Thermoclostridium stercorarium subsp. stercorarium DSM 8532: one gene and its partner. The protein of the gene in region 2 interacts with the protein of the main gene of each other region in a pairwise test. Links are inferred from orthologs where the notes say so. Each region holds a gene or a part of one and is shown on either strand. Other genes may lie near its edges.

Region 1 (17,162 bases), 1.7 Mb from region 2 along the record:
TTGCAATCATCATTCCCCCGCAAATGCCGGCTGATACTAAAAGTATTAACAACTGTGAGTTTAAAACCGAGGATACCGCCATTTTTATGACCGGTGCCGCAATGATCCCTGAAATTGAGGCAACAAGTGGTTTTATAATCCAATCACCTATCTCAAGGGACATGCCTGTGGTTTTTATTACCGTCCTCATATTAAGCATCGCTCCGGCAAAATTGCTTACTATCAGGCTCGCAATATACGCATTCAGTCCTAAGTACGGGATTCCGAACCATACAAAACCAAGCCGGATCAGGCTTGTTATCATGGAATGCTTCAGCGTGGCGGTCTCTTTTCCAAGCCCGTTCAGTATGCCGAGCAGAGTCTGCTGGAGATAGAAAAACACAGCGGTAAATGACAGAAGATACAACATATGTCCGACGTTCTGACCGGGATATATCAGATCGGAAATTTCGTATGCGAAACATATAAAGAGACTTGTGAACAAAAACCCCAGCACAAGGGTAACGCGCACTGACCTTGAAATCTGTCTGTTTGCTATGTTCATTCTCCTTGTTGCCACCGCTTCCGCTATTGCGGGGACAAGCGCCGTGGCCAGTGCGGCGGTAAGCATTGAAGGAAATGAAATAACAGGGGATGCCATACCCGTCAGTTTGCCGTACTGGGTAAGGGCTTCCTCATGGGTCATTCCGTAAACCGATAATCTCTGCGGAATCCAAAGAAATTCCACCGTCCCAAGAAGTGATAATACCAGCCTGTTTGCCGTTATCGGCAACGAAATACGCAAAAGCGCGACGGCAATATCCCTTTTTCGCATAATTCTCTGACGTGGTGTATGTTTGTCGGATTTACGGAATTTATACGCAATAAACACCGTCAGGACGTTTGCAATCTCACCTGTAATAAGGCCGATTGTCGCAAAAAGGCATTTTTGTTCCAGATCGCCGTTAATAAAAAAGCCGGCAATTAAGTATACCACAACGAGTTTTGTAACCTGCTCTGCGACCTGGGACACGGCATTGGGTATTACTTCCTGTCTTCCGTAAAAATACCCCTTTAACGTCGATAATGCTGCGATGAAAGGAATGGTAGGCAGCAGGTAATATATTGCGCTTTTTGTACGAACATCCCCTACAAAAACATCTACTACAAAGTCAAGGTTAAGCAGTAAAACAGACACAATTACGGTTCCTGCAATGAATACCGCAACCCCTGAGACAACGGTGATTCTTTTCGCATTCCTGTGATTGCCCAGTGCCGTCTCTTCAGCGACGAGCCTTGATATTGCAATACCCAGACCTGCAGTCAGACCCAGCAGAATAAAATTATAAACCGGAAGCACGAGCTGAAAAAGTCCCATTCCTTCGGCGCCAATGGAATTTGCGACAAAAATTCTGTAGAAAAAGCCAAGAAGTTTTACAACAAAACCTGCAACGGTGAGGATAAACGTATTTTGCTTAAGAGATTTTTTTCTCATAGACCCCCGGAACAAATATTTTGAGTTATAGTTTGTTCATATAAAAAATATATGGCCGTGCCTTCAATAACATTCGGAATAAATTGAAAAAGCCTGCGTGAAAGCAGGCACAATTATGTTAACTGTTTTTTATACATTTCATTGCTTATCTGGTCTACATCGGTAATTTCATGAACCGATCTGTCATTTTCCTTTGCATCCTGCCTGTTCCCCAGCGGAGCGCCGTCCTGTGGTGAATCGGATGAACCGAAGGACAATACCTCCTCAAGGGCCTGTTCTCCGTCGTAAGGCTCATCGCCTTCAATGTCATGAATGTAATCACCTCTTATCTCCTTTTCCAGTACATCCTCTTCCACGGGCCTGTGCCCCGATTTGCTTACCATGTCGTATTTAAGTTCCTGTTCTTTCAGACTTTCGCATTTTACACAGTTTCTCGCGTAGGGTATTATTTCAAGCCGTTCAGGTTCTATACTGTTTCCGCATGTTTTACAAATCCCGTAGTTTCCCGCTTCAATTCTGTTCAGCGCGTCGTCTATTTCCTTTATTATATACTTCTGCCCGCTTTTCAACGCCGACTGCATCTCGGCATCAAAAAGTTCTGTAGCTGCGTCGGCCGGATGGTTGTCATAACGAGACAGTTCACTGTCCTCTGTTACTTCGTATCCTGAAGGAAGCCCTTCATGCATATTGTCAAGAACTTCCATATGGTTTTCCTTCAATTGTTCCAGAAGGTATTTGTAATGCCGGTATTTTTCCTTTTCCATTTAAATCCTCCTTATATCTGAAATTCCCTTTGATTCTTTATTATTTCCTGATTCTTTTCAGAAATAAAAATAATTACCTAAAAGTATAAAAAGCATTGTCTTTGATTGTGCATATAACGACGGCATGATATAATGAAAAAAACAGTGTGAGGTTCGGGAAATGAAATATTTGATCAGACAAAAAATTTTTTCGCTGAGAGACAGCTACACAATTAAAAATGAATTCGGAGAAGACTGCTTCATTGTTTACGGCAGGATTTTTTCACTGGGTGATAAGCTGCACCTAACCGACATGCAGGGAAGGGAACTTTTCTACATTGAGCAGCGTATTTTCCGTCTGTTGCCCGAATACACCATTTACCGGAACGGCGTTCCGGTGGCCCAGGTAAAAAAGAACTTCACTCTGTTCAGACCAAGTTTCACTATAACCAGTGTATTCGGAGAATACAGCATAGAAGGCAATTTCTGGGCTTATGATTTCACCGTTTTTAAAAACGGCGCGCCTGTGGCAATTGTATCGAAAAAATGGTTTACTTTCTCTGACACTTACGGCGTCTCAGTGGACGACAGCGAAGACGCAGCATTCATTCTCGCCTTGGTCATTGTTCTCGATCAGGTTTATCATGACGGAGAAAACAACACTTAAAAAGCCTCTGAATTTCCAGAGGCTTTTAATAATTCCCGTTTTTTATATTGTCCATTCGTCATGTACCACACCGACAAGATACCATTTTCCTTCCTTTTCCTCAAATACAAGCTTGAGGCTTTTCCAGTCCATTCCTCCGTATTCCTCGTTTCCGCTGAAATAGTATTCAATTACGTGACTTCCCTTATAAACCTCAAATACGTTGTTTATTGTGTTTCCCCTGTCATATCGTACATCATAGATAATTTCGTCGGCATTTATGAAATCCCTGTCATACACAAATCTGCTAAGGTATTCTGAAAAAGTAAGCTCTATTGGCTCACCCGAGCCGTCATAAAGTCCCCATGTATACACCTTATCACTTTCCAGCAATGTCTTAATTTCTTCTTTTGAAATTACAACATCCCTTTCCAATTCCACATACGTGTATGGGGAGAAACGTACTCCTTTATCGGGATGGACATACTGCGAAAGAGTCTGCATGTCTTTATCCCTAAAAGCAGTAAGCACTTTAAATCCCAGTTCACGAATACTCCTTTCAATTGCTTCGGGAGTATTCTCGGCTGTTCTTATAATGCTTTCATTTCTTTCAAAAGGCTCGTCAAAAACCATATGACTATAAACCTCCCTTTTCTCCCCCTCGATCAGAAACTGGACCTTTTTAATTTCTGGAAGTTCTGTAAGGGAGTTTACCACCGAATTTATAAGAACATTTTCAAAGGCGCTTCCGCCAGGATTGTTTTCAACAAATTCCTTTGAAAGATTAAGGTAACAAACGCCGTCCCTTACTTCGGACGATAAAAGCTTTGTTCCCTCGGGTATAACCGTATTCCTTCCGTCTCCTTCCGGACCTTTCTGAAGTTCTCTGAATACAACTTCTTCAATCTTTTCGCCGTTTTTTATTTCAACCCTGCGCTGAACCGGAACTACAAATTCTGCACTCTGATTTGGAAAATACAGCGTAAGATTGACGGTTTCAATTCTCACGGTGGGTACAGGAGTGTCTGCAGGAGTTTTGGTTATCTGAGTCTCCTGAGATCGGTCAGGTTGGGTGGCTGTATTGCGCTTAAGCGAATCGTATTTCGTTCCGAAATAGAAAGCCGTCCCGACAAACGCGCATACTAAAATTAATGATAACACAGGTTTTAGAATACTTCTCCTTTTGATTAATGTTTTATTTCCAGCACTTTTATATTCGCCTTTTTTCAACGAATTCATCACCCTTTCTGTAAACATATCATCTATATAATCCTCTTCCGCGAGGTAATTTTCGGTATCCAGCAATATGCCGTATTTTGCCCGGCATATACTGCATTCGTTTAAATGCAGCTTTATTTTTTCCCTTTCCCTGGCTGATACATTTCCTTCGATGAACGCATCCAAATCTTTCACCGATAAATGAATTCTCATCAAAATTCACCCCCGTGCCTTTCCATATATTTTTCGCATATAGTCTTTTTTGCCCTGAAAACCCGCATTTTTGCGGCCTCTTCGGAGATTCCCAGAATATCTCCTATCTCCGCATAGGAACAATTTTTTACATATTTCAGTATCAACGGAATTCTCTGTTTGTCCTTTAAATTTCTTATAAGTGAAATAATTTCCCGCCTCCGCTCGTTTTTTTCATAAACATTCTCGGGATTCCCGTAAACTGCGGGGTTTTCACTCACCATCGCGTCATCAATTGGTATTGTTTTATTCCGTTTTTCTTTCCTCATATAGCTTTTATAGGTGTTCACAGCAATGCGGTATATCCACGTGGAAAACATCCATCTGTCATCATATTTGTTAATATTGCTGAAGGCACGGATAAAAACCTCCTGAAGTATCTCTTCGGAGTCATGCCTTGAACCGGTCAGCTTTACAAGAAAGGAAAATAACCTGTTTTTATATTTGTCCACCAGTTCTCCGAATGCTTCTATATCCCCATCCCGTATTCTTCTTATTTGCGTCAGGTCCTCCTGCATTACACCACACCCAAAAAACTCATACTTTTGTCTTCATATACTTTATACTCCTATTTTTATCTGAAGTAACGATTTTTAATAAGAAACATGCTAAAGCAGAGTTTTAAAGACATGTACCGAATTATGACGGTATATTTAACTGACCTTTAAATCAGTAAAAGTGATATACATATCAAAATCGTATTCTGAGGAAATAATCAAGAAACGTAAAATAAAAAAATGCTCCGGTCTCGATATTTTTCCGTTTGCCGGGAAACCGGCAAACGCACTTTGGATTTCGTACAGGCTTGGTATATTTACTTGTTCACCGGCATATAAACCATACTTGAAATTACACACATGCTGACAAAAAAAAGGGGCCCCGACCGGCAAATCCAACGCTTATTCAGCGCAGTCAATCCGTAGTCAGAGCACTCCTTACACGTTCCAAACTTTGGTGCGCCCAGCAGGAATCGAACCCACAACCTTCTGGTCCGTAGCCAGACGCTCTATCCAGTTGAGCTATAGGCGCGTTTTTTAACGTGCAATATATATAATAATATAAACCTTCAAAAAAATCAACCATGGATTAAAAATAATTAATGTAAATATATTACAATTAGTGCAGGTTATTGAACAGGAATGTAAAAAAGAGCATTCATGCCTTTACATTTCCAATAACAAAAAATATAATATAGTTAATACAGGTCATGGTTAATGGAGGCTCATAATGCGGATTTCCGGTATAACATACGTAAAACGGAAAAAAAGATGGCTTCCAAAGCTGCTTTCGATACTGCTCATTATAATTGCTGTTGCGCTGGTTGTTATATTATTTTTATTAATGTTTACCAACGTTCACATACCATATATAAGTGAATGGTTGGAATCATAGGGCCTCATGTTTTCCGCGGCTCTTTTGGCTAAAGAAGTTCCTTGCGGTTTAAAATGATTACAACCACCAAAGACAGCAGCACAGTTCCTACAAGTACCAGAACCCAGCTTAAGGGACTGTTTGCGAAAGGTAATTGCATGTTCATTCCGTAAAAGCTGAAAACAATGGTGGGTATGGAAAGCACTATAGTCACCGATGTTAAAAACTTCATTACAATGTTCAGGTTGTTGGAAATAACCGATGAAAAGGCATCCATCATACCATTCATAATGGTACTGTATATACTTGCCATTTCAATAGCCTGTTTGTTTTCTATGATTGCGTCTTCCAAAAGGTCCTGATCTTCCTCATAAAGCTTGATATATTTTCCGCGCAGAAGTCTTTCCAGCACCACATCGTTGGATTTCAGCGAAGTGGTGAAAAACACAAGGCTTTTTTCGAGCTCCAGAAGCTTAAAAAGCTCTTTATTCCTCATCGACTTGTGAAGACTGCCTTCAAGGTATTCGGTTCTTTTGTCTATCTGTCTCAGATATTTTAAATAATCCCTTGCATTATTATACAGAATCTGAAAAATAAACCTTGTTTTCTTATAAGTGTAAAGCTCCTTTACCTGCTTATTGATAAATGGTTTCAGTACCTGTGCTTCATGGGCGCATATTGAAATAAAATAATCGTCCCTTATAACAAGAAGCCCCAGCGGTATCGTTTCAAACTTTAACGTTTCTTCGTCCTGATAGGCATACGGAATATCTACAATTATCAATATCTGATCATCTTCAACGTCAATTCTCGGCTTCTCTTCTTCATCAAGCGGGTCCCGCAGAAGTTTCGGGTTAATATTCAGCGCTTCCTGAATCATATTAAGCTCTTCTTCGGTCGGATCAGTTATATTAATCCAGCATCCTTTTTCAATGGTATCAATACGTACAAGCTCATTATTGGTTTCCATCGTTTTAAAAATCTGAATCATTTCGGGTCACCTGCCTTCTTTAAAGACTACCTTAAAATGATAAACTAATAAACTTAATAACTCAAGCCCAAAAAAACAGTCCGCAAAAAAGCGGACTGTTCGGATGTATTCCGGTGTTGTGAAATTATGCAAACGATATCACATTTTTATATTTCAAGTATTTTTACCGCATAAGGCTCAAGGCTTACTTCAATCCTGTTTCCTTTATCGTCGTTAATTACAGTTGTCTCACGGTTCTCCCCGTTATTTATCACCACAAGCCTTCGGCTGTTCGGGAAGTAAGCACATTCGGTGTTAAAGTTGCCGCATGTCCAGCGGTTAATATACTCTTCCCTTCCCATAGCCCAGAGTATTGCTCTGAACAGCAGTCTTGTATTCTGCGCGTTAAACCTGAATCCTGAGAAATAAACACCTCTGCCGTCAGCAAATTTTCTTGCCGCTATTCTAACATTTCCGCCTTTTTCAGCCAAAACATCCGTTTCACCGTCAATTGCATATACATTGTCAACTTCGGTGCCGAAATCGGTATCTTCTTTTACTTCATCAGTAATGAAATGCTTTTCTGTCAGGGTATATTTGTATTTGTTCCTCGACAGCGTGCGTCCAATCTCCCTGTCAACGCCAAGTATATGTGAAAGCTGGAAATACTGGCTGCTGAATATCGTTGCAGTTGGTTCGGCAATTCCTATAAATCCCCCTCCCGCTGCAACCCACTCGGTAATTTTCGCAACAATCTCAGGATCTTTCCAGTTATCGCCGCCACTCCATGCACTGTCCAGTCTGCCGCAGTTGATGATAATTTTAACGTCATCGGGGATTCCTTTTTCCCTTATATCGTCAAAGCTGATATATTCCACATCCAGCGGCAGTCCGGCCAAAGCCTCGTTAACGTGGTTCAGGTCCAGTTGAGGCTGCTCATGCATGTGCCCGCTGCAAATCCATGACCTGAGTCTGCCCCAGCAGGTTAAAACCGCAACTTTGCCCGGAACGGTATAAGGCTTATCATTTTCATGCAGGCTTTTTAAAGTTCTGAACTCATTTGCGAGCTCTTCTATATAATCAATAAAATCGGGGAAATCCTTAACCAGATGCAAATACCCTCCAAGGCCTATTCTCTGTACCGGTGCACGCAAAAGAGCACGGCGAACCTTCATCCAGAAATTTTTCGCATCTTTGGTTGGGTTTCCGCCTTCCTTGAACGTCGGCTCGCCTTTCAAACCCGTCGGAAAAAGATACGGATGAAGACGCAGTTCGTGAGTTTCGACCCCGGTTACGCCTGCGCATTTTCTTGCCTCAAAGGCGTTAAACACGCACTTTATAATTCCGTCGAAATTAAAATCCTTAAATCTTGGGCTGTATGGTTCCACGCCAATCCAATGATCGTCATAGAACACATAAGCTTTCTTTCCGTACTTATGGACCAGGTCTACGCATTTTCTTCCGAAAGTAACCACGAATTCATTTATAAAATCCATCCATGCCCTTATTTTGGGCGAAGGGACATTATGGGTATTGTTCAGCAGCCCTTTGTTGATAAAATCTTCCGAAGTAAGCTTAATACCGGTCTTCTCTTCAAATTTTGTCATTGCGTAAGGACTGACCGAAAAATCATAAGAGCCCCAGTCGGAATAACGGTACCTGAAATGTTCAGGATCATCGCCCCATAACCAGCAGAAGTTATAAAACATGGACGTAAACCTTACAACATTTGTGTGCGGGTGTTCCTGCAACCATTTTTCCAGGTGACTTAATATGAACTCCTGGGTTTCGGGGTAAATTGGATCTATCGGCATGAGATGTTCCCTGTCACCCCAGTTGTTCGTAATATGATTGTACATTGATATGGCTTCCCATATCCTGTATGCAAGAAAATTTACAGTATACTTATGCCACTTTTTTGCGTTCTTTATAACAACGGTACCCGTCTCTCTGTTGAATTCCCAGTTGTCCTTCGGTACCTCTTCCCCCGTAGTCCTGTCAAAAACCTGCCACCACTTTTTCGGATCGTCGTTGCAGTTAATTTCAAACTGCTCTCTGAAATACCCTTTGAGCAGATCTATCGTAACAGTGCTTTCTGACGCTATTACCGGATCCGACATGAGGAAATTTTGCTGAAGTTTGTCCCTGTGTGCCTTTGCCCAGTCATTGACACCGCGTATAAGGCATAAAGTGGAATATATCTCATAACCGGATGTCAAAATTCGTGGAGACAGAACAGTACCGTCGCTGTCCCTTATTACATCGGCTCCCCACTTTTCAGCAAGTTCAAGGGTCAAATCTTCATATCCCGCTTCTCCGGGTAAAGTAAAAAATCCTTTGCTTTTATCTGTCATAAATATGCCTCCTTCACTTTATTCTTCCTATTCCGCAGACAATTCAGCATTTCTTAATATTATCTGGCTCGTATCCATACCAGCATTTCGCCTTCACCACGATTACCCCACAGATAATACGGAATGGCCTTTATTTTTACCGGTCTGGTTTCGACGCTCCGATACGGTTTGTAAAGTTCGTCATTCCATCCTTCTTCAACGGTTCTGAACCCTTCACCGGTTATTATTACCGTGCCCTCGGGAAGATCATTTGCATTTCCGGTTTTAAATTCCTTGTCAACACAAAGGCTTATTGCTGAGAGATTCGGACCGTTATCAATTTCCTCAAGGCAGTATACAAGCGGACCACGCATAATGCAGACCTTTCCTGCGTTTTCCCTAACTTTTGGATTTGACGCGATTATCTCAACGGGCATTTCGAAAAATATCCTGATACTTTCGCCGTTATGCCATGTCCTGTTTATGTATGCATATCCTTTTTTAATTTCATACCCCGCTTTCTGATTGTTTATGTATATTTCAAATTTCCTGCACCAGGATGGCACCCGTACGGCGAACTTAAAATTCATAGGCTGGTTTAAACTTATTGAAAACTCAATTTCCCCGTCATACGGATATTTTGAATTTTGACTGATTAAAACTTTCTGATTGCGGATATTTGCCTCAACGGTTCCCCCTATATACAAATGGGTGAACAAGGTATCATTGTTCACGGAATAAATATAATCGCCGAGGGATGCCAGAAGTCTTGCTATATTCGGAGGGCAGCACGCACAGCTGAACCATTTCTGCCGCTTTGCCTTCACATGATGTTTGCCCGGATCTTTTTTACAGGCTTCGGGCCATACTTCAAGAGGATTGACATAGAAAAATTCCTTTCCGTTTCGGGACATTGAACCGGGAACTAAATTATAAAGAATTTTTTCCATCACATCCCCGTATTCGCCGGACGGATCCATTTTCAGCATTCTGTGGGAAAAGAAAACAAGCCCTATTGACGCGCAGGTTTCCGCGTATACCGTATCATTCGGAAGATCATAATCAAAAGTAAAAGCTTCGCCATGACGCGTGGAACCTATACCGCCTGTTATATACATTCGGCGCGTGGTTATATTTTCCCATAACTTTCTGCATACTTCAAACAGCTCTCTGTCGGAGGTTTCATAAGCAATGTCGGCCATTGCACTGTACATATAAACGGCACGAACCGCATGACCTACCGCTTTGTCCTGCTGACGCACAGGTCTGTGTGCCTGGTTGTATTCAAGGTTTGGCGCAGGTTCTTCCCTTTTTGTCCAGTGGGATATCCTGTTCCTCACGTTTTCCCATTCATACAGGAAATAATTCGGTTCCTTTCCCCGTTCGTTGATGAAGTACGAACTTAACTTCAAATATTTCGGGTCTCCCGTTGCTTTATACAGCTTAACCAGTGCCAGCTCAATTTCCTGATGACCGGGATAGCCTTTTATTTTCCCTTCCTCAGAACCGAAAATAGAATCAATTAAATCGGCAAACCTGCAGGCAACTTTAAGGAGCTTATCCTTTCCGGTAGCTTCATAATATGCCACCGCAGCTTCAATCAAATGACCAGCGCAGTACAGTTCATGGCATTCACACAGATTTGTCCAGCGCTTTTCGTTTTTGTTTATTATGAAGTATGTATCCAGGTAACCATCAGAGCATTGAGCCTTTTCAATTAAATCTATCATTTCGTCGGCCGTTTTCTCAAGCTCCGGATCGGGGTGAGTCATAAGGCTGTGACCTACCGCCTCAAGCCATTTTGCCACATCACTGTCCTGAAACACAAATCCATGAAAATCTCCTTTTTCAAGTCCCGCAGCTATTTTAAAATTTTTAACCGCATGGCTTGGCTCAGCTTCGGGAACTCTGTCATTCAACACTTCCCACTGGTAAGGAATCATCGTATCTCTTACAAGCCGGGTATAAAATCCGAAGAAGCCATCATCAATTGTGACATTCTTCTTTGATACATGCTCCATAATTTTCACAACAATCCTCCTCAAAGAGCTTTTGGAAGAATCAGTTTAAAAAAATTCCCGATGATTTAAGAATACTGTAAATAGGAAAGATTGTCATTAGGATTTTTTATTAAAAGTTTAGGATAAGGAAATAAAACAAAACGGCACACGGTATTCATTACCGCATGCCGTAACTGTTATTCCGTACCATTTTAATTTTGCAGGTATTTTTTAAGCGTAGCCCTTACGGCTCCCGGACCCTGTACAAGTTCTTCGAAATATCCAAGAACTTTGTCGGCAAGCCCTGCTTCAAAAAGATTTACTCCGAAGATGGATGTATCTGAAAGAATGGGTCTTAATTTTTCATCAAAGGGCCCTTTATCACCGAGTTTAATCCCTTCGGTTACCTTCCTCAGGTGCTCCATAAGCGGATCAGGGCTTAGAGTAAACGGCTTGCCTTCATCGTCCACGGCAAGCAAATACCTTAACCATCCCGCCAGAACAAGAGGAATATACTTTAAGTCTTTTACGTTCAAATCTTCCCTCTTCTGATAAGCCTTTATGGTTTCCCCGAACCTGATCGCCAGCTTCTGGGACGTATCGGTAGCAATTCTCTGAGGCGTGTCGGGCATAAACGGGTTGGGTAACCTTACTTCAACAACTTCCTTTATAAAATCCTTAGGATTGATTATGCCGGGATTGATTACCACGGGCAGTCCCTCTTCATAACCCACTTTTTCCACCAGTGCCTTAAGCTGTTCATCTTTCATTTCATCGTGAATTGTATTATATCCGAGAAGGCATCCGTATACCGCAAGGGCGGTATGAAGGGGATTCAGGCAGGTACAAACCTTCATTTTTTCAACCTTGTCAACCGTTTCCCGGTCGGTGAAAATTACGCCTGCTTCTTCGAGGGGCGGCCGGCCGTTCGGAAACAGGTCTTCAATAACAAGATACTGCGGCTCTTCAGCATTTACAAACGGAGCAGTATAGGTATTTTTTGAGGTTATAATAAGTTCGGTGCTCTCAAGCCCACATTTTTCAAGCATTTCCTTAACGCCCATATCAGGTCTCGGTGTGATTTTGTCAATCATGCTCCATGGGAACGATACCTTTTCGGGATTTTCAATGTAGTCCACAAATCCTTCGTCAACAAGTTTATTCTTGGCCCACTCCTTAGCAAATGTGCTTACCGCTTCATAAAGCCTTGAACCGTTATGAGAGCAGTTGTCCATACTCACAAGGGCAACGGGATACTTTCCGCTTTTATATCTTTCATAGCACAAAGCTGTAAGTTTTGCGATAAAACTTTTAGGAGACTCGGGCCCGGCTTTAAAATCACTTTCCACATCAGGGTAATATTCACCCTTGGCGTTTTTCAGGCTATAACCCTTTTCTGTTATCGTAAAACTTACCATCTGCAGTGACGGATTTGAAAAGATATTTTTCAGTGTTTGCCAGTTATTTTTATCGCCTGTATCCGCTGTAAGCGCTTCCACAACAGAAGCTATTACCTTTTTATCCATATTTCCGTCGTGCTTCAGAACAACCAGCACACTGAGATTATCATACGGTTTGTAAGCCCTTTCAATAATCTCATAATCATAGCCTTCGCATACGATTATTCCCCTGTCGCTTTTTCCTTCGTCAAGAAGCTTCTGCTGGAGAGCAGCCGGAAAAGCCCTGAATATATTCCCTGCGCCAAAATGCAGCCATATGGGGTTCTTAAGCGTGTTTTCCCTTACCATTTCACGATCAAACCTGGGCATTTCAAACCCGGCTTCAAGCCAAGGCTTCATGTCTTTCAGCCCTGAACTGTTTAAAATCATGTATTTCACTCCTTCTTGTTTAATAGTATAGGCCATAACCTGCTTAACAAAGTTTATAGAATAATATTATCATGCAATAAAAAGCCGTTCAAGCCGATAATATAGGTTTTGCTCAAACTACAGCAAAACCCTGCATTCCCTTCCGTTGATTTCAATAAAATCCGGCTTCACGTCGCATTCAAAGGCCTTAACGCAAACACCGTTTTTTTTTGCATACCTAAGAGCTTCTCCGAATTCCAGGTGGGTTTCGTCATTTGGTGTAAAGTATCTTATATTATTCATCTGAATAATAAAAATTATATATGCGTCAAAACCGGCCTCTTTTGCCTTAACCAGCTCATATACGTGTTTTACTCCCCTCAAGGTAGGCGCGTCAGGAAATTTTGCAATGCCGTCATTTTCAAGTGTTACACCCTTTACCTCAATGTAAGCTTTACGGACTGTATTTTCAATATAAAAATCAAACCTTGACGCACCATATGTACTTTCCCGTTTTATTTGGCCGATTTCGTCAAATCCCGGAAGGATTAACTTTTTCTCAGCCAAAGCTTCATAAAACACTGCGTTGGGAGCCTGCGAATCAATATTTACAATACTTTTCCCTTTTTTAACCGATATCAGCGAGTATCCCGTCTTTCTCATTGAATTGCCGCTTTTTTCAAGGTAAACCGTAGCCCCTTCAATAAGCAGTTCTTTCAGCCTTCCGGTATTTTTAACGTGGCATATTGTTTTTTTTCCTTCAATCATGACCTCAGCCGAAAACCGGTTCAGCCTTTTTATGAATTTCCCCTCGCAAATATTTGAGTACTGCAGTTCTGCCACTGTCCTTTCATTAAAATGTTGATAAATTTACCCTTCAAGGACTTTTACGTAAAAATTCCTGTTTCTTGGCCCGTCAAATTCGCAGAAATATATTCCCTGCCATGTTCCGAGAAGAAGCCTGCGGTTTTCAACAATAACCGTAACACTGCTTCCCATAAGACTTGCTTTTACATGAGCAGGCGAATTGCCTTCAAAATGCCTGAAATCAGCAAGGTGAGGTACCAATCTGTTTAGAGCCAAAAGCATATCGGATTTAACATCGGGATCGGCATTTTCATTAATGGTAAGACCTGCGGTTGTATGTGGGCAAAAAACCACGCATACCCCATTATTTATACCGCTTTTCGCAACTGCTTCGCTTACCTGGGATGTTATATTGTAAAAACCTTCAGCTCCGGTTCTGATGCTGTATTTAAACACCACCCAAATCATTCCTTTCTTATCATTGCATTTCTTATCTGAATTCTGTCTATTTACCCGCTTTCCTCATGAAGCTTTTTTACTATTTCTATATCTGCCGGGCAAAACTCATATTCTGTAAGTTCTTTCGGAGTAACCCATTTTATTTCCTCATGGACCGTCGGACAAGGTATCCCCTCTTCAATTTCGGCATTAAAAAAGGTAAAGAATATTTCCCTGTCGGGATATCTGTACACAACTGTATCAAAAACACCTTTAACTCTTATTTTCACCCCAAGCTCTTCGTTTAATTCCCTTTCAAGGCATTCAGTTAATGTTTCTCCGTCTTCCTGCTTTCCGCCGGGGAATTCCCACAGATGACCGCAGTTTCCGCCGGCACCTCTTTTACATATTAAAATTTTACCATTCTTTCGTATAATAGCCGCTGCCACTTTTGTCATACCATTACTCCGTTTCCTTTCAGACCTTCAAGTCAGATGTTGCCTTCATATACATAACGCAGATTCTTTCTTGCAACGTCGGCCAGCTTTAATATTTTGTCAACCGGCGTAGGCTTTTTTTCCGTCATAAGGTATCTTGGGAAAAAACGGGTTACATGAAGCGGTATTTCCGGACTTATTGATGCAAGCCACGCCGAAAGCTCTTCCATTTCCTCTCCACTGTCATTTTCACCGGGGATAATCAGTGTCGTAACTTCAACATGACAGTTTTTCGCCGCTAAAGTAATTGTGTTTTTAACCGTTTCCAGGTCCCCTTTTATATTTTTGTAAAATTCATTTGAAAAAGACTTCAGGTCGATATTCATTGCGTCTATATACGGAAGAAGTTCTTCAAGCGGCTTTTCACAAATATATCCGTTTGTAACAACCACGTTTTTCAAACTTTTTCGTTTTGCAAGCCTGGCGCAGTCCATTACATACTCATAACTGATAAGTGGTTCGTTATACGTATACGCAATACCGATATTGCCTCTGCTCACCAGGCTTTCAGCCATGCCGACAAGTAACTCGGGCATCACTTTTTCGGTACTGATTTTACCCCCGCAGGTCATTGATATTTCATAATTCTGGCAGAACGGACATTTTAAATTGCACCCGTAACTTCCTACCGAAAGGATAAAACTACCGGGAAAAAACCGCTTTAACGGTTTTTTTTCTATTGGATCAAGAGCTATTGAAGTCATCTTACCATAATTTTCACACACTATTTCTCCGTTTTTGTTGGTACGGGCTCTGCAAAAACCCAATTGTCCCTCATCAATGGAACAGTGGTGGGGACAAATTTCGCAGACTGCTTTCAATGGTGTCTCACCACCTCAAAGCGCTGCATGGTGTATGGTTCATCAGGCCTGATACCAGCTTTTCTGAGGGCGATCTCAACCTGCTGTTCGGGAGTGTCTATACCTTCAAGGTCGGGAAGCAAAAGCCCTCTGCGGTAACCACAGGTGACAATAACTCCATATTTCTTTACATCAAGCTGATCCATTGACGAGATCGGTTCGGGTTCAGAAAGAACATCTACGCTGTATACAAGTTCATCAAGTTCTTTTTCGGTAACAGGAGGAAATCGCGGATCTTCTGTACCGGCACTTACGGCATTCCTTAATATTTCCTCCGCAATACATTTTGTTACCGCACTTATCGTTCCTATACATCCTCGTAATTGGCCATGTTTTTTAATGGATACGAAAACACCTGCTTTTCTATTAAGCATTTCGGCAGGTAGATCCTTTGGTAACTCGGCGAATTTCCCCGTTCTCACGTAAGTTTCCAGTGAAAGTCTTGCGAGTTTTACGTAAGCGTCTTCGCCAGATTTAATTTCGTTTATTCTTTTCCGCTGTTCTTCCTCATATGCAATATCAAAATGCCTTGTGCGATCATCTCCCGTGACTTCAAATGAAGCCACGGCATACCCCACACCAAACGGACCTTCGTAAGACAAAAGTTTTGATTTTACTTCTTTTCCGTCCAGTGCACCGGCCATTATTATAAAGGATCTCAGTCCGCATTCCGCAGCAGCCTCGCAAAATGACGGATCAAAATTTAAAAATGTGAGAAAATCAGCTTTTTCCATTGCCTCGGTAACCTGTCTGTCAAATACAGGACCTTCCTTCGCAAATCCGTAAGGTCCTTCACTCAAAAGTTTGTGCGACAAATCGCCGCTTGCCACAAAAACAGCATTTCGGCCAAGTTTTTCAACCGTTCTTGCGATTACTTTTCCAAAACGGTAATGTTCCAAATGGCTAAATCCCGACAGGCCAATCCGCACAAGTTTGTATTCCCTGTAAAACTTATTGATAAAATACAGCGGTATGAAAGTTCCATGATCAAGTTCCGGGTTCCGCTCTCCTAAAGTCCCTGCCGGAATGTCATCTTTTTCAGCTTCGGCAGACAATGCCTGAACAAATTCACTGTCGTACATTGCTTCGATTGTCAGATTTTTAACTCCGAAACGGCGCATGTCACCTTTTGCCTTTTTTCCCGGTGATATATGAAAATAATCGGAATAAAGAATTGAATGCGGCGAAGTGACAATTATTGTTTCGGGGCGAATCTCGGAAATTTTTTCGGCTATTTCCATATAGGCATCGGTAGTTTTCTGAATTTTCCTTTCCTCGCCCCGTCCTATCTCCGGCAAAATAATCGGAGGATGCGGAACTATAAAGGCCGCTTTAATCGGCATAATTTCCCCTCCTTTACAATGAAAAAGGGTTCTATTCTATTATACCCATAAAAATCGGACGGTTCTTTATTTATTAATTTATTATATCATTATGATTGCTTTTTTAGCAGTCGAGCATTAGCTTGACCGAGTAAACAATTTTATTTTGCGGTTGGTTTCAATTCAACGTAAGTATTATATTTAAAAATGAAGCTTTTCCACTTATCATGCCATAAATATATTAATTTTGAATATCATAAAAAATTCGTCATTCCGTGCGCTAATACCGTCGACCAACAGTCCTTTGCTTTAAATCTGTTAAATCCAAGTGCTGTCCCATAACCTATTTCTGATGCAATTTTAGATAATTGTAATACGTCCCAATTGCCTGTCATTTTACATTAAAATAATATACTAAAGATG
Region 2 (9,086 bases):
CAGTCCTTCTCCCTGCCAGGCGAGATTGATACCGACATTTCTGAAAGCAAGTTCACAGAATTCCCTTACGGTATGGGTCTCTCCCGTCGCAACGACGTAGTCGTCAGGTTTATCCTGCTGAAGTATCAGCCAGATGGCCTCAACATAGTCCCCGGCATAACCCCAGTCGCGTTTTGCGTCCAGGTTGCCAAGGTACAGACAGTCAGTTTTTCCTGCCAGTATGTCTGCTATACCGGTTGTAATCTTACGGGTTACAAAGTTTTTACCTCTTCTCGGCGATTCGTGATTAAAAAGTATTCCGTTGCAGGCAAACAGGTTATATGCTTCTCTGTAATTTACCGTAATCCAGTAGGCATAAAGTTTACTAACCGCATACGGGCTTCTTGGATAAAACGGAGTATTTTCGTTCTGAGGTATTTCTCTTACCTTTCCGAAAAGTTCGCTGGACGACGCCTGGTAAAATTTAATGTCCGGGTTTACTTCACGGATGCTTTCCAACAATGTTAAAGTACCTATCGCATTAACGTCCGCCGTAAATTTCGGCATGTCGAAGGATATTTTCACATGGCTCTGGGCCGCAAGGTTATAGACTTCGTCAGGCTCAATACTGTATAGTAATCTGCTCAGGCTTCCTGCATCGGTCATATCTCCGTAATGCAAAGTCACCTTACGTGGCCCGTTCAGAAGGTGGTTTATCCTTTCTGTATTGTCAATACTGCTTCTTCTTATAAGACCATGCACTTCATATCCTTTTTCAAGCAGAAATTCGGCAAGATATGAACCATCCTGTCCGGTAATTCCTGTAATCAACGCTCTTTTCACTGGCATAACCTCCCGTGGAGTTAATAGTTTTCGGTTTCAAAAAACAATTGCCTTAAATCCGGTCAGGAAATAAGGAGCTAAAACAAGCTTTGGTACATTAATATGCGGACAGATTATGTAATGTTACATTTACATAACTTAGCAGATTACAAATCCATTACTGGCAGAAAAAAACGATTTTTAATGCAACTTTCTGCCAGAACGAGAATATGATGTTAATAAAAGTAAAAATTAAACAATCCAAAAAATTCCAGAAAGGGAGTGACCAGATGCCTACGGTAACTGTTGGTATTCCTGATACCACTTTTCTGTCTTCTGCCCAGCCTGAGCAGAATTTTTCATTTTACCCCCTGATGTATGTTGGGAACGATCCGGTTTTTCAGGAGTGTATTGCCCTGATGGAAATCGAATTACCTGTCTTGCCTGTAACAAGTGTAGACAGTGCGGTACTGCAGTTATCGGTTATTGTAAAAACAGGGACCGATCCGAGCCCCATTGTTGTAAACAGGGTAACCGATCCTTTTGATGCACAGACGGTGACATATAACACCCGTCCGGGTTTTGTTGCCACAGGTACACAAATTGACATCAGCACTTCGGATTTGTATACCGTTGTAAATATTGACGTCACCGAGCTTGTGAACCAATGGCTTGACGGAACGTTTGAAAATCACGGGATTGCATTGACTAACGCCGACGGTGTCACCCTCGTCCAGTTCGGTACAAATAACATTGTTTATGAACCGTATTTCCCAAGACTTGTAATTACTTATTCTGATACACCGGTTCCACCTGTTGACAATCCATATGGGTATGTATACAACAACGGAGATCAGACAATTCCGGTGGAAGGTTCCATTCCTTTCAGCCATAACGGCGCCCTGCGCGGTATAACCCATACCGTGAATACCGATACCATTACTGTTGAATCCGCAGGGGTTTATGCGGTGTGGTACTCGGTTACGGGGCTTGAGGCCAACCAGTTCACTTTATTCCAAAACGATGATCCGGTACCCGGAAGCACATATGGAACAAGGGAAGGCAACAGCAGTTACACCGGTTTTGTTATCATTAATGCCGCTGCAGGCGACGTTCTGACTTTGAGAAACCATACGAGTGCAGGTCCCGTAAGCCTTGACAATGCCGCCGGCGGAACACAAACCGGAGTAAGCGCGTCGATTATGCTTTTCAAAATCGGAAGCGCCGTAACCCCCGATCCAATACTTGATGAAGTGAACAATGCTCAGAATGTCACAGAAATGCGGGCTGCTATAACCAATCCGCAGCTGGGACTGGATTTAACCCTTTTTAATTCACTGAGCGTAACAGCCCAGGAGATAGTTCTGGAGGAATTACTTACAGGACGCCCTGATTTTGGCTATCTGACGGTAGCGGACCTGCAGGCGGCACTTGACACGGCGGTAAATGAAGTGGTGGATACCGAAAACATCCGTGTACGTGCAGGCAGCACCGACGGAAACGGAAGTATTGCCCGCCCGTTCGGAAGCATTACCGAAGGTATTAATGCAGTGGCGCCCGGAGGAACGGTTCACATAGGTTCGGGTATTTACGAAGTGACGACACAGATTAACGTAAATAAAACCGGAATAACACTGCTTGGTGAACCCGGTGCGGAAATTCTTCTCAGGGCGGAGATTATTCCCATTCTGATTACAGGCAGCGATGTAACGGTCCGCGGTTTGACAATTACGAGCGATATACCGTATGAACGGGAATTTATCCAGATTGGGGCTCCTAATGTAAAACTTATTGAAAATACCGTTTTCGGTCCCGAGCAACCACCGCCAATGGACAACTGGGTTGTTAACAGGGCAGTTGTATCCCAGGTGAATACTCAGAATGTTCTTCTGGAACGCAATACCTTCTTCAGTCTCAGAACGGGAATGTATATCAATCCCGGCACAACGGGTGAGATAAGAGACAACGTTGTTTACAATACAAAAGGCGGATTCCTCGTGGATCGTGCATTTACCACATTTGTAGGGAATTCATGGGGGACGCCGCCGAATGAGTTTGACATCGTACTTTTGCCGGGAACAACAACAGAGCCGCCGTATGACGATATTGAACGGTTATCACAGGAAAACAACAACGCAAACATCTCGGATCAAAGATGAAATCAAAAGTGAAAAAAACGGGTTGTCCGGTTTTCGGGCAACCCTTAATTTTAGGGCAGGTTGAGTAATAGCAAAATGTTCTTGCCTGATACAGGAAAATTAAGATATAATCTACTTAATAAAAGGTGTTGTCCAGAGGTGGGTAACGTGCCGATAAAGCAGATATCGATTTTTCTTGAAAACAAACAGGGAAGGCTTGCGGAAGTTACGCGCATACTTGGTGATAACGGGCTTGATATCAGGGCATTGTCATTGGCTGATACAGCAGATTACGGGGTATTACGGCTTATTGTAAATGATCCTGACAGGGCGAAGAAAATCCTCACCGACAACGGTTTTGCGGTAAGTGTAAATGACGTTATAGCCATAGAGATAGAGGACAGGCCGGGAGGTCTTGCCGAAGTTCTTGCCGTTCTTGACAAAAAGGGTATCAGCATTGAGTATATGTATGCTTTTGTAAATTCAAAACCCAATACAGCGATGGTTATTTTCAGAGTGGAGGATCCTGAAAGTGCTCTCGAAATATTAAAGAGCGAGGATGTTAAAATTAAGTCGCCCGATGAGGTATGTAACCATAATAAGTTCTAAGGTTAAGCAATATATATTTATTGTCGGCAGTGATAACGCCTGTGTGTGAAAATATCGTTACTGTTCTGGAAAGATTGGAAGATTAGGGAGTGAGCCGTATGGAAAAGAAATTATATCTTTCCGACACAAACAAAATTATCGGTGGCGTTTGCGGGGGTATAGGCGAATATCTGGGAATTGATCCGACAGTAATACGCCTTATTTGGGCCGCTCTTTCAGTGGGTACGGCTTTTGTGGGCGGAGTAGTTCTTTATATAATCGCGATGTTTATAATACCCAGAAGATCGTAATTTAAAAAACCTTCATGCGAAGCAGCACATGAAGGTTTTTGCTTTTATCCCGACACATCCGACAACTCAATGCCTTTATTTTTTTCCTTTGCCCAGTCGATGGACCACTGGTTTTCAAATATCAGTACGTATTGCTCATTTTTGTCCTGTGCAATGAGGGTTGAAGACGTAAGGTTTAAATCCCGCGGATCCTTGTCTGTGGTGACCAGCCATCGCGCAAACTTATGGGGGAGCATCACCACTTTCAATTCCACATTATATTCATGCAGCAGCCTGTGTTCCAGAACGTCAAACTGAAGCATGCCAACTGCACCCACTATGAACTCTTCGCCGCCGATGTCCACTTGTCTGAAGACCTGTATTGTTCCTTCTTCCGAAAGCTGCATAATTCCTTTCAGAAACTGTTTTCTTTTCATTGTGTCTTTGGGCGAAATCCTGGCAAAATGCTCCGCAGGGAACATGGGCATACCGGTAAATAAAGCAGACGGCTTTGCCGTGCTTAGCGTATCGCCGATTTTGAAAATTCCGGGATCGTAAAGCCCGATAATGTCTCCCGGCCATGCTTCCTCAACTATTTCCCGTTCCTGTGCCATTATCTGCTGAGGCTGGGAAAGCCGGATTTTTTTGTTGCCGTTTGACAGATAAACTTCCATTCCCTTTGTAAACTTGCCGGAGCAAATTCTTAAAAAGGCAACTCTGTCACGGTGATTGGGATTCATGTTTGCCTGTATTTTAAAGATAAATCCGTAAAACTCTTCCATTTCAGGTTCTATCACTGTGTCGGTGAAAACACGCTCGCCAGGCGGGGGCGCCATTTCAAGGAATTCTTCCAAAAACGGCTCCACACCGAAGTTTGTCATCGCACTGCCAAAAAAGATTGGAGTGAGATTTCCTTCCAACACTTCCTTAAGATTGAAATCGTCTCCTGCAATGTTTAAAAGCTCGATATCCTCAACCAGTCTTGAATAATACGGTTCCCCCAGTAATTCCCTAAAAACCGGATCATCAACTGAGCCTGCTTTTGATTCCACAATGGTCTGACCGTGATTACCACCTGTAAACAGTTCAATCTGTTTTAGTTTCCTGTTGTAAACCCCTTTGAAATCACCGTCGGTGCCAATAGGCCAGTTCATCGGATATGAGCGGATACCCAGCACGTCTTCAATTTCCTGCATCAAATCAAACGGGTTTTTTATGGCCCTGTCCAGCTTGTTTATAAATGTAAAAATAGGGATTCCGCGCATTTTACATACGTGGAAAAGCTTAATTGTCTGGGCCTCAACGCCTTTGGCGCCATCGATGAGCATTACTGCGCTGTCGGCTGCAACCAGTGTCCTGTAGGTGTCTTCACTGAAATCCTGGTGTCCGGGGGTGTCCAGAATATTGATGCAGTAGCCTTTATACTCAAACTGCATTACGCTGGAAGTAACCGATATACCACGCTGCTTTTCAATTTCCATCCAGTCTGAAACTGCGTATTTTTTTGCTTTGCGTGCTTTTACCGATCCTGCAAGGTTAATGGCACCGCCGTACAGTAAAAGTTTTTCGGTCAATGTTGTTTTTCCCGCATCGGGGTGGGATATTATTGCGAAAGTTCTGCGACGTTTAACCTGTTCATGAAGTTCTTTTTTCAAGTCTGCCATCAGATGCAAATCTTCCTTTCCGGTTAGCCTGATTTTCTTTTCAAAAAGTCTGCGTATTTCATATCAGAGTTAAGTATATGACTGAAAAGCCACCTTGCCAGAAAATCCAAAGTTTCGGATATTACACTTACCTGCCGGCTGTCAATGTCCTCCATGGCCAGCCTGTCTATTCTTTTAATAAAGTACAAATGTTCCATGCGGTGTTCTTCAAGTTCGGGGTAATCATGCTCACGCATCAGTTTTTCCTCAAATGTAAAATGGTAATCGGCATAATCCTTCAGTTCATTAATTGTTTCCATTATATAATCGTAATAATCAAGAGAATCTCCGGCATATAGCATGTCCTCAAGTTTGGCACCGATGTCTATCAGTTTCTTATGCTGTTCGTCCACAACCTCAATGCCGGTTCTGTAATTTTCGTTCCATTTAAACATTTTTTTACCCCCTTCAGGTTAATGCCGGAATTTTCCACATTTTTCGCCAAAACACCGCTGCCTGAAAATTTCCGTACTCATACCCTTACATGTTACAGGCAAATTTTTGCTAAGTCAAGATAACAGGTTGATAAATATCTGGAAAAAATATCAGGCAATTAAGCTGAATTGTTTAATTTTATGTCAGAGATATGATATAATTGCTGTAATTTAAACGATGGTATATTTGTTCCCGGAGGGATGCTCATGGAGATGATTCAACTTGCGAAAGAGGCAAAAAAAGCATCGATTATTCTTGCTTCAACGGCCACCGAGCGGAAGAACCTTGCCTTGAAATTGATTGCGGACTATCTGATGAACCATATTGACGAAATAGTCAAAGAAAATGAGGAAGACATACGGAGAAGCATGGAAGAGAATTTGCCCGAACCTCTTGTAAAACGTTTAAAGTTTGACCGAAAAAAGATACTTGACACGGTGGAGGGGATAAAAAGCCTTATTTCCCTGCCCGATCCGGTTGGGAAGAAGTTACTGGCTACAGAACTGGATGAAGGACTTACCCTTTACAGAGTCAGTTGCCCGATTGGGGTCATAGGCGTAATTTTTGAATCCAGGCCGGATGCTCTTGTTCAGATTTCCACGCTGTGCCTTAAAAGCGGGAATGCGGTTCTGTTGAAAGGCGGCAGAGAGGCAATTCGCACAAACCGTATCTTAACCGAACTTATCCAGAAGGCAACTCTTGAAGCCGATATACCTCAAGGCTGGATTAGCCTCCTCGAGTCAAGAGATGATGTCAACCAGATGCTTAAGCTTGATAAGTATATAGACCTGATAATTCCGCGCGGCTCCAATGAGTTTGTAAGATACATCATGGAAAATTCGAGGATACCCGTTCTGGGTCATGCCGACGGAATATGCCACTGTTATGTGGACAGTGACGCTGACATTAAAATGGCAGTGGACATAGTTAATGATGCAAAAACTCAATATGTGGCGGTATGCAATGCAACCGAGACTCTACTTGTGCACAGCGCAATTGCCTCGCGTTTTCTGCCCGAACTGAAGAGAAAACTGGATGAAAGCAATGTGGAACTTAGAGGCTGTGAAAGAACCCAAAGGATTATTGAAGTAAAGCCCGCATCGGAAGAAGACTGGAGAACGGAGTATCTTGATTATATACTTTCGGTTAAAATAGTGGATTCCATCGACGAGGCAATTGAGCATATCAATACTTACGGTTCCGGGCATACCGATGCCATAATCACCGACAACAGGGGGCATGCGGAAAAATTCATGGACCTCGTCGATTCAGGCAACGTATTCTGGAACTGTTCAACCCGTTTCAGTGATGGTTTCAGGTATGGTTTCGGCGCTGAAGTCGGAATTAGCACCAGCAAGATCCATGCCCGGGGGCCTGTGGGTTTGGACGGGCTTACAATTTATAAATACAAACTGATTGGGAAAGGGCATATTGTAGCCGACTATGCCGAACACAGGCGCACGTTCAAACACCGGCCCCTTCCGTTGGATTAACCTTGGGCGTATGCGAGTTACCTTTGGCTGATTTAAAATAAAGGAACATTATGCATAAGGGTATCAGTATAAAAGAAACTGCAAGCATGATTACACCCGCTGCGTCCGAAAGTCCGGCGCCGAATTCGGAAAGAATTACGCCCGACAGATTCATGCCCATATGAAAGGCAATGGAAACAAACAGCGAATCAAACCATACCGTAAGCATCCCCATTAAAACCGCCATAACGAACGCGTATGTTCCCTGAACGACATTAAGGTGCACAAAACCGAATAAAATCGCCTGGATCAGTATTGCCGCCGTTGCCGGTATATTGCGTTTAAGCTGGTTTAAAATCAGGCCCCTGAAAATAATTTCCTCAATCAAAGGGGCCATTATCCCCACTGCCAGAATTTGAAGAACAGTATTCTGATTACTCATCAACTGTTCAACATGTTGTGTATATTCTTCAAACAGATCGGGCGCAATTCCCGTCTTTTCAACCAGCGTGATAATGAAACTGAGGGGCATTTGCATTGCGCAGCCTGCCAAAAAACTGACCGCAGTATAGACAGGGGATGTTCTGTTAAGTGAAAGCCTTTCAAAAAACTTTCTCCTGAAAACGGCATGGATGATCCACGCAGAAAAGAAAGTAAGTATGGCGGATAAAATATAGGAAGGCATTAATATGTCGTTTACCACCGTCATAAGATCCAAATTCATCGCAAGTTCAGGGTTACCGGAAAGGGCGTATTGGAAGGATTTAAGGAAAATATAAGCCGCCGAAACCGGTATGGCTGCTATAAACTGCATTACAATGCACAAGGCTGCGAAACCCGTGCAATAAAAAAACACCTTAAAAAATTTTTTCATAACCGACCTCACTTTAATAATTTCTTTTTATTTTATATTTCAATATTGAAACACTGACCCCGCCGGTTTATAAGGTGTATTTCGCTTTTTAACCGGTTTGTTTCCATGAATTTTCTTATTCTGTCCATTATACTGTAATCATCTGAAAAATGCATCGGGAAAATATGGGCGCAATCCACTTCATTTACAAACCATTCCAGCCCCAGCAGTGAAAAATTCTCCTGCCTCGGATCGGCTACAATAAAAGCAATGTCTATTTTATGCCTTGCCAGCTTCCTTATCTGTTCCTTAAACTGTTTTTCCATCTGCCGGTTAAATGAGTCAGGTTCACCCTCCCAGTGCCACCAATGCAAATCCCCGGCATGAAAAAGACACACTCCGTCTGTTTTTACCAGAAAAGCGGTTCCTTCATCGGTGGAAGTAAATGTTTCAATGTACAAACCGTCAATGACATATTCATTTTCCGGTTCCGCTCTGTGTATATTCGGATGGGGAGTATAGTCTGCTATATCCGATGAGATAATCAGCCGGATATTGGGGTTTTGCTCCACCCATCTGAATATAATGGGGTTGTAATGATCGTAATGCCTGTGGGAAACGAAAAAGTACACATCGGTATCCTTAAAGCATTCGGGGCTGAATTTTCCGTTATAAAGGACCGTTTCATTATTTGCCGCCTGATTTACAAAATAATCGAAAATCAGCAGTTTGTTATTCATTTTTACAGCAAACCCGCTGTGATATAGATACCATACATCAACCTTTTTTTTCAAACTATCACAATC

What was found.
Region 1: the proteins of CST_RS07360 (region 2) and sfsA interact in binary tests that used the Escherichia coli proteins (3 or more experiments, as listed by UniProt). The link is inferred for Thermoclostridium stercorarium subsp. stercorarium DSM 8532 from one-to-one orthologs.

What each region holds. Positions count from the first base shown.
Region 1 is NC_020134.1:13,466-30,627, reverse strand. Bases 11,802-14,583 are described here. They hold sfsA (DNA/RNA nuclease SfsA), read right to left. Parts: upstream 13,650-14,583; coding sequence 12,954-13,649; downstream 11,802-12,953. Other genes in these bases: amrS (AmmeMemoRadiSam system radical SAM enzyme), read right to left, coding at 14,551-14,583; mutT (8-oxo-dGTP diphosphatase MutT), read right to left, coding at 14,132-14,518; CST_RS00085 (secondary thiamine-phosphate synthase enzyme YjbQ), read right to left, coding at 13,686-14,081; CST_RS00095 (mannitol dehydrogenase family protein), read right to left, coding at 11,802-12,836. In the rest of the region: CST_RS00145 (putative polysaccharide biosynthesis protein), read right to left, coding at 1-1,474; CST_RS00140 (TraR/DksA C4-type zinc finger protein), read right to left, coding at 1,588-2,238; CST_RS00135 (LURP-one-related/scramblase family protein), read left to right, coding at 2,399-2,884; CST_RS00130 (GerMN domain-containing protein), read right to left, coding at 2,927-4,294; CST_RS00125 (RNA polymerase sigma factor), read right to left, coding at 4,294-4,851; CST_RS00110 (magnesium transporter CorA family protein), read right to left, coding at 5,754-6,695; gnpA (1,3-beta-galactosyl-N-acetylhexosamine phosphorylase), read right to left, coding at 6,842-9,028; CST_RS00100 (glycoside hydrolase family 127 protein), read right to left, coding at 9,088-11,028; more of CST_RS00095, read right to left, coding at 11,220-11,801; more of amrS, read right to left, coding at 14,584-15,378; amrA (AmmeMemoRadiSam system protein A), read right to left, coding at 15,375-16,760. UniProt on the Escherichia coli protein: Binds to DNA non-specifically. Could be a regulatory factor involved in maltose metabolism.
Region 2 is NC_020134.1:1,686,860-1,695,945, reverse strand. What follows is about bases 5,489-8,304. They hold CST_RS07360 (glutamate-5-semialdehyde dehydrogenase), read left to right. Parts: upstream 5,489-6,161; coding sequence 6,162-7,448; downstream 7,449-8,304. Other genes in these bases: CST_RS07355 (CPBP family intramembrane glutamic endopeptidase), read right to left, coding at 7,420-8,301; CST_RS07365 (bacteriohemerythrin), read right to left, coding at 5,505-5,915. Outside these bases: gmd (GDP-mannose 4,6-dehydratase), read right to left, coding at 1-822; CST_RS07385 (DNRLRE domain-containing protein), read left to right, coding at 1,092-2,960; CST_RS07380 (ACT domain-containing protein), read left to right, coding at 3,108-3,548; CST_RS07375 (PspC domain-containing protein), read left to right, coding at 3,647-3,838; CST_RS07370 (peptide chain release factor 3), read right to left, coding at 3,883-5,481; CST_RS07350 (MBL fold metallo-hydrolase), read right to left, coding at 8,334-9,074. UniProt on the Escherichia coli protein: Catalyzes the NADPH-dependent reduction of L-glutamate 5-phosphate into L-glutamate 5-semialdehyde and phosphate. The product spontaneously undergoes cyclization to form 1-pyrroline-5-carboxylate.